Regions from separate parts of the Comamonas sp. Z1 genome, predicted to be linked through region 1. Evidence: predicted binding sites of a transcription regulator. Region 1 holds the regulator's gene; each other region holds the start of a gene.
The links. Region 1 encodes LexA, which represses DNA repair genes until DNA is damaged. Its sites were predicted from a motif close to ACTGTATNNNNATACAGT; they were not measured.

Region 2: the regulator LexA is predicted to act here: its motif matches at 1,837-1,854, upstream of FSY45_RS20175 (LexA family transcriptional regulator).
Region 3: the regulator LexA is predicted to act here: its motif matches at 1,453-1,470, upstream of imuA (translesion DNA synthesis-associated protein ImuA).

Annotation. Positions count from the first base shown of each region.
Region 1 is NZ_VOQT01000003.1:227,644-230,892, reverse strand. Features, by position in the region: gene FSY45_RS07740 (hypothetical protein) at 1-157, opposite strand, end outside; gene FSY45_RS07735 (hypothetical protein) at 575-997, opposite strand; gene lexA (transcriptional repressor LexA) at 1,167-1,838, opposite strand; gene FSY45_RS07725 (asparaginase) at 1,921-2,901, shown strand; gene adk (adenylate kinase) at 3,177-3,249, opposite strand, start outside.
Region 2 is NZ_VOQT01000013.1:98,343-101,591, reverse strand. Features, by position in the region: gene FSY45_RS20180 (Y-family DNA polymerase) at 47-1,357, opposite strand; gene FSY45_RS20175 (LexA family transcriptional regulator) at 1,365-1,820, opposite strand; gene FSY45_RS20170 (hypothetical protein) at 1,952-2,239, opposite strand; gene FSY45_RS20165 (hypothetical protein) at 2,638-2,940, shown strand; gene FSY45_RS20160 (hypothetical protein) at 3,116-3,249, shown strand, end outside.
Region 3 is NZ_VOQT01000001.1:139,530-142,778, forward strand. Features, by position in the region: gene FSY45_RS00630 (hypothetical protein) at 1-511, opposite strand, end outside; gene imuA (translesion DNA synthesis-associated protein ImuA) at 513-1,436, opposite strand; gene FSY45_RS00640 (HD-GYP domain-containing protein) at 1,720-3,072, opposite strand.

The DNA of each region.
Region 1 (3,249 bases):
GATGATCGGCAGTTTCAAAGTAAATGGCAGACGGTCGTATGGAGACGCCATGCGGCATGTCGACCTCATCAAAACTCTGATAGACCAGAATCAGGCGCAGGTCTCCATTGGCGTCTTTGGCCTGTATGTGCTGCAAGAGCTTGCGGTAGGCACTCATAAGACGCCCTCATTGACATGTGTATATGAATGTTTCCACTGTCGAAGAGGTGCTGCAATACCCTGATCCGGGTATCCGTTCTGACGCATATTCGCGCCTGACAAGGAGTTTAGAAGGCTGCGAGGCTTGTGCGAAATGCGTTCCGGCGGACAGGCACAGGCAGAACATCAGCAAATAATTTACATAGCGATCCAGATCGTTCGGCGCCAATACGGAGGGCCTGCTCTGGCGACATCGAGTTTTTGCCTATGCACTGCTGGCAGAGTTGTCTGGCGCCATATCTGCCGGCCGATGGGCCAAGAGCGTTGAGGTGGCTTCCTGTTGGATGCAATGGAAGCTTTGTTGCATCGCCTGCAGGCCTATCGCGGGTCGGGCTCGGAGCTGCACGAGTGCAGGCAGTCAAACCTCACTGAGCTTTCAGACTTGCGGGGCTGCTTGCTCATGGAGTGCCATACGCTCCAGCGCGGCACAGACATCGGCCATGCGTCCGCAGATCAGCAGGCATTCGGGCTGACTGCGCGGCTCACGCTGCACGATCTTGAGAAGTCGTGGAGAAGCTGCTTGCCTAGACTCGTCGGTTATTGGCGATTGCAGCTCTGGTGTCGCTGCAAAGGCCTGAGGACAAAGCGTATTGCTGCCTAGACGACTGCGGCCGCGGTTGGCGCGCATGACAGGAATGCTGATCTGCTTCGCCTTTGGGCGATTGGTAGTGAAGGATACAGGTTCTGCAGCGGCTTCGCTTGCATCATCAGAGCAGAAGTTCGGGTTGAGCGACAGCGTGGCAGGCTGCCCTTTAAGGGTCAGGCGTGTCAAAGCCTGCAGTGATGTGGCGAATCCCATTTGGCAACTCCTCTTGATGACCTTGCGGCATGGATAAGGGCAGGATTGCGTTCTTCAGGCAAAGCTCCGCCCAGGGCGAAGCTCAACGGCTTCGCGCCTACCACCTGGGCTTGAGAGGGAAAGAGGCCCGGTGCCTCCGCTGCATAGGCGGAGGGACGCCGTCTGCCCGTTACATGAACATGCTGTTGCGGATAAGGCCTACGGCCAGGCCTTCGATGGCGAATGGCTCTTCAGGATCGACGTGAATGATCTTGTAGTCGGGGTTCTCGGGCAGCAGCTCGATGCCCTGAGGCGTGCGCTTGAAGCGTTTGACGGTCACGTCGTCACCGAGGCGGGCCACCACAATCTGGCCGTTGCGCGCTTCATGCGTAGCCTGTACCGCCAACAGGTCGCCGTCCATGATGCCCGCGTCACGCATGGACATTCCGCGGACCTTGAGCAGGTAATCGGGCTTGGCGGCAAACAGGCTGGGCTCGACCGAATAGCTCTGATCGATATGTTCCTGGGCCAGAATAGGCGAGCCGGCAGCGACGCGGCCGACCAGTGGAAGCACCAGCGGAGCTAGTGCCGTGAGCGGCAGCGCAAAGCTGGCACCGCGTGCCGCATTGATGGTGCGCACGGTATCGGCGCGCAGGCGAATGCCGCGCGATGTGCCGCTGACCAGATCTATGACGCCCTTGCGGGCCAGTGCCTGCAAATGCTCTTCTGCAGCATTGGCCGACTTGAAGCCAAAGGTGCTGGCAATCTCGGCCCGGGTAGGGGGCGCACCCGTGCGAGCGATGCTGGACTGGATGAGGTCCAGAATCTGCTGCTGGCGGGGAGTGAGCTTGGGGTGGTCCATGGGCATTCCTTGATCGATCGATGATGAATACTGTGTGTTCATCCAGTACCTGTATTTTTAATCAGTTTGAAGAGGACTGCAAGTGGAACCTGACAAAAATATCGTCATCCTGGGCACGGGCGGCACGATTGCCGGTGTCGCCGAGCAGGCGGGCACCAGTGTGGGCTACCGTGCGGCCCAACTGGGCGTGGCTCAGCTGCTGCAGGCCGTGCCGGACCTGGAGCGCGTTGCTTCTGCATCGCTGCAGGTGGAGCAGCTGGCGCAGCTGGACAGCAAGGATATGGATCACGCGACCTGGCATGCACTCGCGCTGCGATGTGCCGAGCTGCTCGCTCGTGATGACGTGAGCGGCATCGTGATCACCCATGGCACCGACACGCTGGAGGAAACCGCCTGGTTTCTGCAATGTGTTCTGCACCCGGCAAAGCCCGTGGTGCTGACCTGCGCCATGCGCCCGGCCACAGCCATTTCGGCTGACGGCCCCGGCAATCTGCGCGATGCCGTGGCCTGTGCGGCCGACATGCAGGCTGCTGGCCGCGGTGTGCTTGCCGTGGTGGCGGGCCGGGTGTTCAGTGCACGCCAGGTGCGCAAGGTGCATCCTTATCGTGTGGATGCCTTCGATGGCAGTGGTGCCGGCCCGCAGGGCTGGGTGGAAGAGGGGCGGCTGCGCTGGGCAACAGGCGGGCTGCCGGTCGTTGCGGCCAGCTCCACTGCAATCGCTTTACCGCCCGCAGATCACTGGCCCCTGGTGGAGCTGCTGCACAGTCATGCGGGCTGCAACAGTGCCGTAGCTCTGGCGGTGATGCAGGCCTGGTATGCGGCAGGCGTGCGTGCCGTGGTGGTGGTGGGCACGGGCAATGGCACACTCCATCAGGCATTGGGGTCAGCCCTGGACTGGGCGCAGGCGCAGGGCATGGCTTTGCGCATCACGACCCGGTGCGAGGAGGGGCAGGTGGTGCAGGCCGAGGGAGCGGGGGATGGCCGTGTGAGCAGCCTGCCGGCGGCCAAGGCCAGAATCAGCCTGATGCTGGAGCTGATGGGCTGGCCTCACGCATTGGATTGATGCTCTTGTTATGAGAGCTGCTAGCCCTCATTGATAAAGAGTATTTATGGTGTTTTGCTCTGAAATCCAATGAATGTAGCCGCGGGAAGCTATGAATATTGATGGCTCCAGCGCCATCCCTGGTACAGCTTTTCCGCACCGGACTGATGTCGGCCGGAAGGCCGGGAGCGCGAGCTTCAAAAACAAAAAAGGCCGGTGAAGACTCCGGCCTTTTTTGCCCAGAGATGCCTGGCCGCGAAAGTCGGCAAGGCTCCATGAGCGAGTGATCAGGGCGATCAGGAAGCCAGAGCGGCCAGAGCGCGTTCGGTGATTTCTTCCACGCTGCCTGTGCCGCTGATGGCGCGGTAC
Region 2 (3,249 bases), on a different contig from region 1:
GAACTCACACCTTTTTGTCAAAAGAACTCTCTAGCTCTCCAAGCTGTCACGCCCTGGCAATTGGCGCATCCTGGAGATTCGTCGTGTAGTGCGGGGTTCTAAGCTCTTGCCTGCTGTAGCTCTTCACTGTGGTGCTGCCTGTGCGCAAGCAATTTCGGCCATAGCGCTCATTGACGGCATCGACGGCCAGCATCAGGGCATGTTCTTTAGACGACAGCGGCCCCTCGTTTGTCACGTCCGCACAATCATCAAACAACAATTGGCCTTGGGCCATGGCCTCTTCGCGCGAGCTGATGTCCATCAGCATGACGCCTACCTTCACGATGTCATAGCCAGTTTCAAAGATGCTCCGCATTCCAGCTGCTGCGGCAGTACAAAGCTTGCGGGAGTCGTCAGTCGCTCTGGCTAGGGGTACTACACGAGAGCGTGCGAATCTCGGGCCATCACGGAAGGGGCTACTCATCGCAAAAACGGAAACCGCCTTGCTCACGGAGCCTTGCTGGCGCAGCTTGCGCGCAGCATTGGTTGCGAACAGACTGGCCAGCTGCTGCAACTCCTGGCAGGACTCCACCGGCTTGGCAAGGGAGCGGGAGCACATGATCTGTTGGCGCGTGCTAGAGCCTTCGACATCGATGCAAGCAATGCCATTCAGCTCGCGCACGGTGCGCTCCATATTGACCCCCCACCTTGCACGTACAGTGCCCGCATCCATGTTGGCCAGATCCAATGCCGTGAGAATGCCGCCGTCGATCAGCTGCGCGGAGTAGCGTCGTCCTATACCCCACACCTCGTTGACGGGCGTATTCGCCATGCAGTCCTGCAGTAGGGAGGGCGCACACTGGCCAAGGTTGCATACATGGGCCAGTTCTGCGGGGTAGGTGCCTGGTCTACGAAACGCTTGCTTGGAAATATGGCTGGCCAGCTTCGCAAGCGTGAGCGTTTTTCCAATGCCCCCACCCATAGGCAAGCCTAGCCATTGGCCAACACGCTCTCGCATGCGCCAGACCCGCTCTGTATGGTCCCCGCGCATGTCTCCCAGGTAACTGAATGACTCATCGACGGAGTAAGGCTTTGTGTGCTCAGCAAGGCCTGCAAGCAGGCTGTGCATGCGTGTTGAATAGTCGGAATACAGCGTGAAGTTCGCGGACAGCCCCATTAAGCCTTTCAACTCGCGCAGATCCTTGAGCTTGAACCACGGCTCTCCCATCTTGACCCCCAGGGCACGCGCCAGCTCGGATCGAGCCACAACAGCTCCATCGTTTGCTGAAAGGATCACATAGGGGTGTGAGCGCAGCGCAGGCCGCATGTCCCCCTCTACGGATGCGTAAAAGTTGTGAGCGTCTAAAAGGGCGAACATAGGGCACCTATGAGGGCCGGATATTGAAGCCGGGAAGCGCGTGCAAGCCAGTGCGTGCAACGCCGAAGATCTCCAGCGTCTGTCCTTCGCGGGGAACCATCTTTGGGTAGGTGGGGTTCGCGGCTTCGAGGTAGAAGCAGCCGCGCTTTCGGAGGTACTTGATTGTGAAATCCTGGTCCCAGACTGCGACAACGATATGACCCGGTTCCGGGCGTATAGCGCGGTCTACAAGTACATAGTCCTGATCATGCAAGCCGGCCAGCACCATCGAGTCACCAGAGACTCGGAAGTAAAACGTCGCCTGTGGATGAGGAATCAGTAGCTTGCTGATATCAATTGGGGACTGGGAAAAGTCCTCGGCAGGGCTAGGAAATCCAGCTCTGACAGCGCCTGAGACGCCGATCAACCAGCATGGTCTGGCGTCGATTGGCAGTGGCTGTAGGGGAAGAGGTTGGGGCTGCATGTCGGTTTTGCGGTGTACTGTATATATATACAGTTTAGCAAAATGCGTGACTCAGCAAAAAGGCCATGGTCACAAGCCAGCTTTCCTGGCTGTGAGCATGGCCCGAGTTTTCGCGCGGCTTGCGGTGGTTCTCAGTGCAGCGTGTAGTCGGTGTTTTGTTGCTCTTGCACCAGGGACCATGCTGCACGGTAGACCGCTTCCTGGGCAACACCGTTTTGGCGCATGGGTTCAGCAGTGGTGGCCACTGCCAGCAATTCGTCGTGCGAGAACTCGCGGCTGACCTGATCTTTCTTGCTGGAATACATAACGGAGATGGCCACGGCAGTCACGCGCTTCAGAGCCAGTGTGAGCTTGTTGTTCATCAGCTCCAGCTGCTGCAGTTGATCGGACTGGCTTTCAAAGACTTGATTCAAGGTCATTGCGGATTGTTCGTTACGGACCAAGCTGCACAGATCGCTACTGTTGAGTTGACGCAAGGCCAGTTCGAGGGCGGTCAGTTCAGCGGTGGTTTGGTTTTGCATTGTTGAGTACCTGGAAAAGTGTCGTTCTTCGTGGCCCGTATCGGCCTCACATAAACACCATAGCCGGAGCCTCAGGAATGCAAGCTTCTGCCCAAACTGGCCCAATGCGAGTACTGAGCTGTACGGGGTGGCACAGGCATACTTGGCAAATCTAATTTGTTCCCCCTGGGAGCGAAAGGTGAGGTAGCTGGCCTCCACAAACAAACAGCTTCTTATTGGCCGCAAGGTCTTTTTCAAACCCGGATGGGCCTCTGTTGCCCTTGGGCCGGGGTCTGTCCATTTCATACGGAGTGGATATGTCGATACACGTACAACCTCAACCGCTGCAGGCCTGGGCCGTTTCCTTCACCAGTTTGGAAGGGGAGAGTGCCAAGGTTCCAACCAAGGCCAGCTACAAGGGGACCGTGCCACCTTCAAAGGATGGCGTCTATCTTGTCAATGGAAAGTTCTCGCGCTTTCTGAGCGGGTTGTGGCGAGTCCCGAGTTCTGATGTGGCCAAGGCCGCGCAAGAGGTTCGGTTTGATGCTTTCTCAAGCCCTGAGTTTCGTTTTGCGCAGCGATATCGCTGGACAGAAATCGAAGAGTGCCTGCTTGCCTGAAAAGGCATTCGGCTAGGACACAGGCAATCAATTGCCTTCACCGACTGGGTAGGGTCAACCAACCTTGATTGATCCCTATCCAACCCTTTGAGTCCGCATAGCGGTCTTTTTCAACCCCCTGGGGCGATTCAGCCCCTGTGGGGGAGATCGCCCTGATTTGTTTCAGGAGATCAAAATGAAAACGCTAGACCTTTTCCATGAGACAGCAAGTGATGTCGGGTCCACCACGGCGCTTGTTAGCGTGAGGCTGGAGTCAGCTGAGGATCGCGCTCGTCGTATCGTCTCGGACATCATGAAAGCTCGGCACAT
Region 3 (3,249 bases), on a different contig from region 1:
TGGCTCCAATGCGGCGCGACAGTCCCGCGCGCGGCAGTGCGCGCACATCGCCCCAGCTACGGCAGCCCAGGCGCAGCAGCACGGAGCTGTGCTGCTCCAGGGAGCTCAGCGTCCATAGCGGCAGCGCATCGGCATGCAGCGATGACTCGGACATGGACAGGGAAACAGGGACGGAGCCGCAAGGCCGGCCCTGCTGCAGCCGCAGCCGTGCCAAAGCCTGCCAGGCCGTGCCGCCCTGTCCGCGCAGCGGCTGCAATGCCGCATCGCCGCCCCCGGACTCCGGGGGGTCAGCCTGACAAGCTTGCGCAAAAGCACTGTCCAGCCGCGCCAGCAAGACCTCGGCTCCGCCCCAAAGACGCTGCACCATGCTGGTCTCCATGAGCAAGGCGTCTTCGAGCAAGGCCACACGCGGCGAGAACTCCAGCGCCCACCAGCAGGAACTCTCGGGCACCGGGCTTGACTCGCTCAGGCAGGCCAGAGGCCAGGCCATCCAGTGCTCTGCACTGCCCATCTCATGCCTCCGTCATCCAAGGCGAGGCCGTTGCAGGAGCGGCGGCTGTCATGCGCCCTTGCATGAGCATGGCAGCCTCCTCGCTCTGGCGCGCATGTCTTTGGGCCTGCGCCTGCAGCACGGGCTGCCAGGCCCACTGCGAAAGCGCGAGCTGTATGGGGCGCTCCAGCAAAGGCCCACGGCGCTTGAGTATCTGTATCTGCAAATCCGGCGTCTGCTGGGCAGCGGAGTCTGCCGTGACTCTCTCCAGCCTCAACCGCAATGCGGCGGGAGAGCTGTGCGGCTCGGCCTGCAGCTCCTGCCATAGCCACAGAGGCCGGCCCTGCGAAGCGGCAGCCAGCTGCAAGCGGCGCAGCGTGGACGCTGGAAGTTCGGGCAGCCAGGCCAGCACCGCCAGCACATCCCGGCAATGCAGAGCCTGCTCGCAGGCCCAGGCCAGATCCTGGGCACTGCGCCCCGGCTGCACCGCGCACAGCCGCTTCGCGTCAATACCGGCGGCCTGCAAGGCCGGAGCAAAAGGCAGATAGGGTGGCGCCACCAGCACCAGTTGCCCCATCCGCGAATCCCCGAGTGAAGCCGCATGCTGCTGGACACGGGCGGCCAGCGCGGGCAACAGCAAGGCCCACTCAGCATGACAGTGCGCGGGTTGCTGCAGCTGAATCAAGGCATTGCCGGGCCAGCCGCCGCCCGGCAGCTCGGCATCCAGCGCAGCATGGCCGCTGGGCCAGACCTGAGGGCCGGCGCCGGCCTGCCAGTCCGTGCCGCGCCAGACACCTGGAATCCGTATGGCGGACAAAGGCAGGCTGCCCGCAACGGGCAGACCCGGCCGCATGCCCTGCTCTGCACCTGTTTGCTGCCGGACAGACTCCGTCATGCCGGGCGGTGAGCCAGGATGGGCCAAGGATGTCAGGGGCTGGGTGTGCATGCGAAAGCTCTTGAATACTGTACAAATATACAGTTATTCAAGTTTCCGCGCAAAACAAGGTCTTAATATCGGTAGCAGATACGGTCGACTCTTGTAGATTGGACGTCGTGCGCTATCAAAAATACTTCTTCAGGATGGCGCAAGCAGACGCAGCAAAGCACGCCGCGCTGCGGCGTGATGCACAGAGTTTTGAAGAAATACCGGTTTGGCGCCTGTCAATCAAGCGCCTGCCGCTATCAGACTTGAGGCCAGCCGTCCCAGGCAAAACTCGCAGTCAATGCCTTCAATTGAGCGACTGCCTGTCGGCATTCATGGCCGAGCTGCGGCCGGCCTGCGGCATCAGCTGAGCACAGGCCTCGCACCATTCGGCCACGGCGACTTCCAGCGTGGAGCCGCCCTGCCCCAGCGTGGGCCAGCGGCGCAGGCAGTCGTTCATGATGGCCTGCAACTGCCACAGGGCCTCGCGGTTGACCAGGGCCAGCTCACTCATGCCCAGGGCATCATCCTTGAAATAGCTCAGCACGTCCAGCTGCTGGCTGGGGTGAGAGCCTGCCTCGGCCAGCTGTTTCTGCAGTTGCGCAAGACTGGCTTCCACGGCCACCGCCGCCTGCGCATCGGGCATTTGCTGCCAGTGCTCGGGAAACTCGCACCTGAGTTCGCTCCATTTGCGCAGCGCAGCCTCCAGGGCCGCAATGCTGTGGGAGAACTCGGCCTGCAGCGGCGCCAGCGGCTTGCCGGGACTGATTTCGTCGTAGAGCAGCGGCAAAATCAGGTGCACCAGATCAGCCGGATAGCTCTTGTGGTTCATGCGCAGCATGAGCGACAGGCGCTGGCCAGGCATGTCCGTGAATTTCTCGAAGAAGGCCGAGACCACCTCGGCCAGCAACAGCACCTGACCCATGGGAGAAATGGCGTTGCCCTTGATGCCGCGCGGATAGCCGGAACCATCCATGCGCTCATGGTGCTCGAGCACGGCGATTTCCACGGCGCGCGAATACAGTTCTGTACTGCGCACCACCAGCATGGCCGTGACGGAATGCGCGACCAAATGCTTGCGTTCCTCGCCGCTCAAGCGGTGGTCCGGGTCGGTCCAGACCGGGTCCATATAGAGCATGCCTACATCGTGCAGCAGCGCGGCCGTGGCCAACGGCACGCATTCGCGCTCGGTCCAGCCGTTCTTGAGTGCCAGAAAGATCGCCACCAGCGTCATCTGCAGGCTGTGCTGGTAGAGGTCGGAGCGCTGCTCGCGCATGACGGTGAGCTTGAAGGCAATGGCCTGAGGCAGCAGCAAGCTCTTGAGCGGTGCCAGCAGACGCTCGACATCACCGATGGACGCCACCATGCGATGCAGCAGATCGACCTGCTCGCATTGCTGGCGCGCCAGAGCGACCAGGGATGCCACGTCGACCAGGTCGCCCGTGATCAGGTTGGCATCGATGGGGTCACGCAGCTTGTGCATGACCAGACGGTCATAGAGACGACTGTCAACACGTGTGCCTTTGTCCACCAATTTCATGCCCTTGTCGGTATAGATTGCATCGCCTGTCATGACCTCCGTATGCTCGGCCATATCGGTGACTGCGCGCAAAAAATGTACATCGGTCTCGTGCCCCTGCGCACCAGCGTTCTCACTCATCAAAGCGCTCTTTTTCTGTCTGCTCAATCAAACTCGATTGTTGCAGATTGCAATAATTTGTGGGCCACAATTAAAGCAAAAACAGCTTACATCGCTTGTTCTATCAACTCCGGTAGCTATTAATTCTGCTGATTCCGCAGAAAAAGCATAAAAAAAGAACCGCCGCAGCGGTTCTTG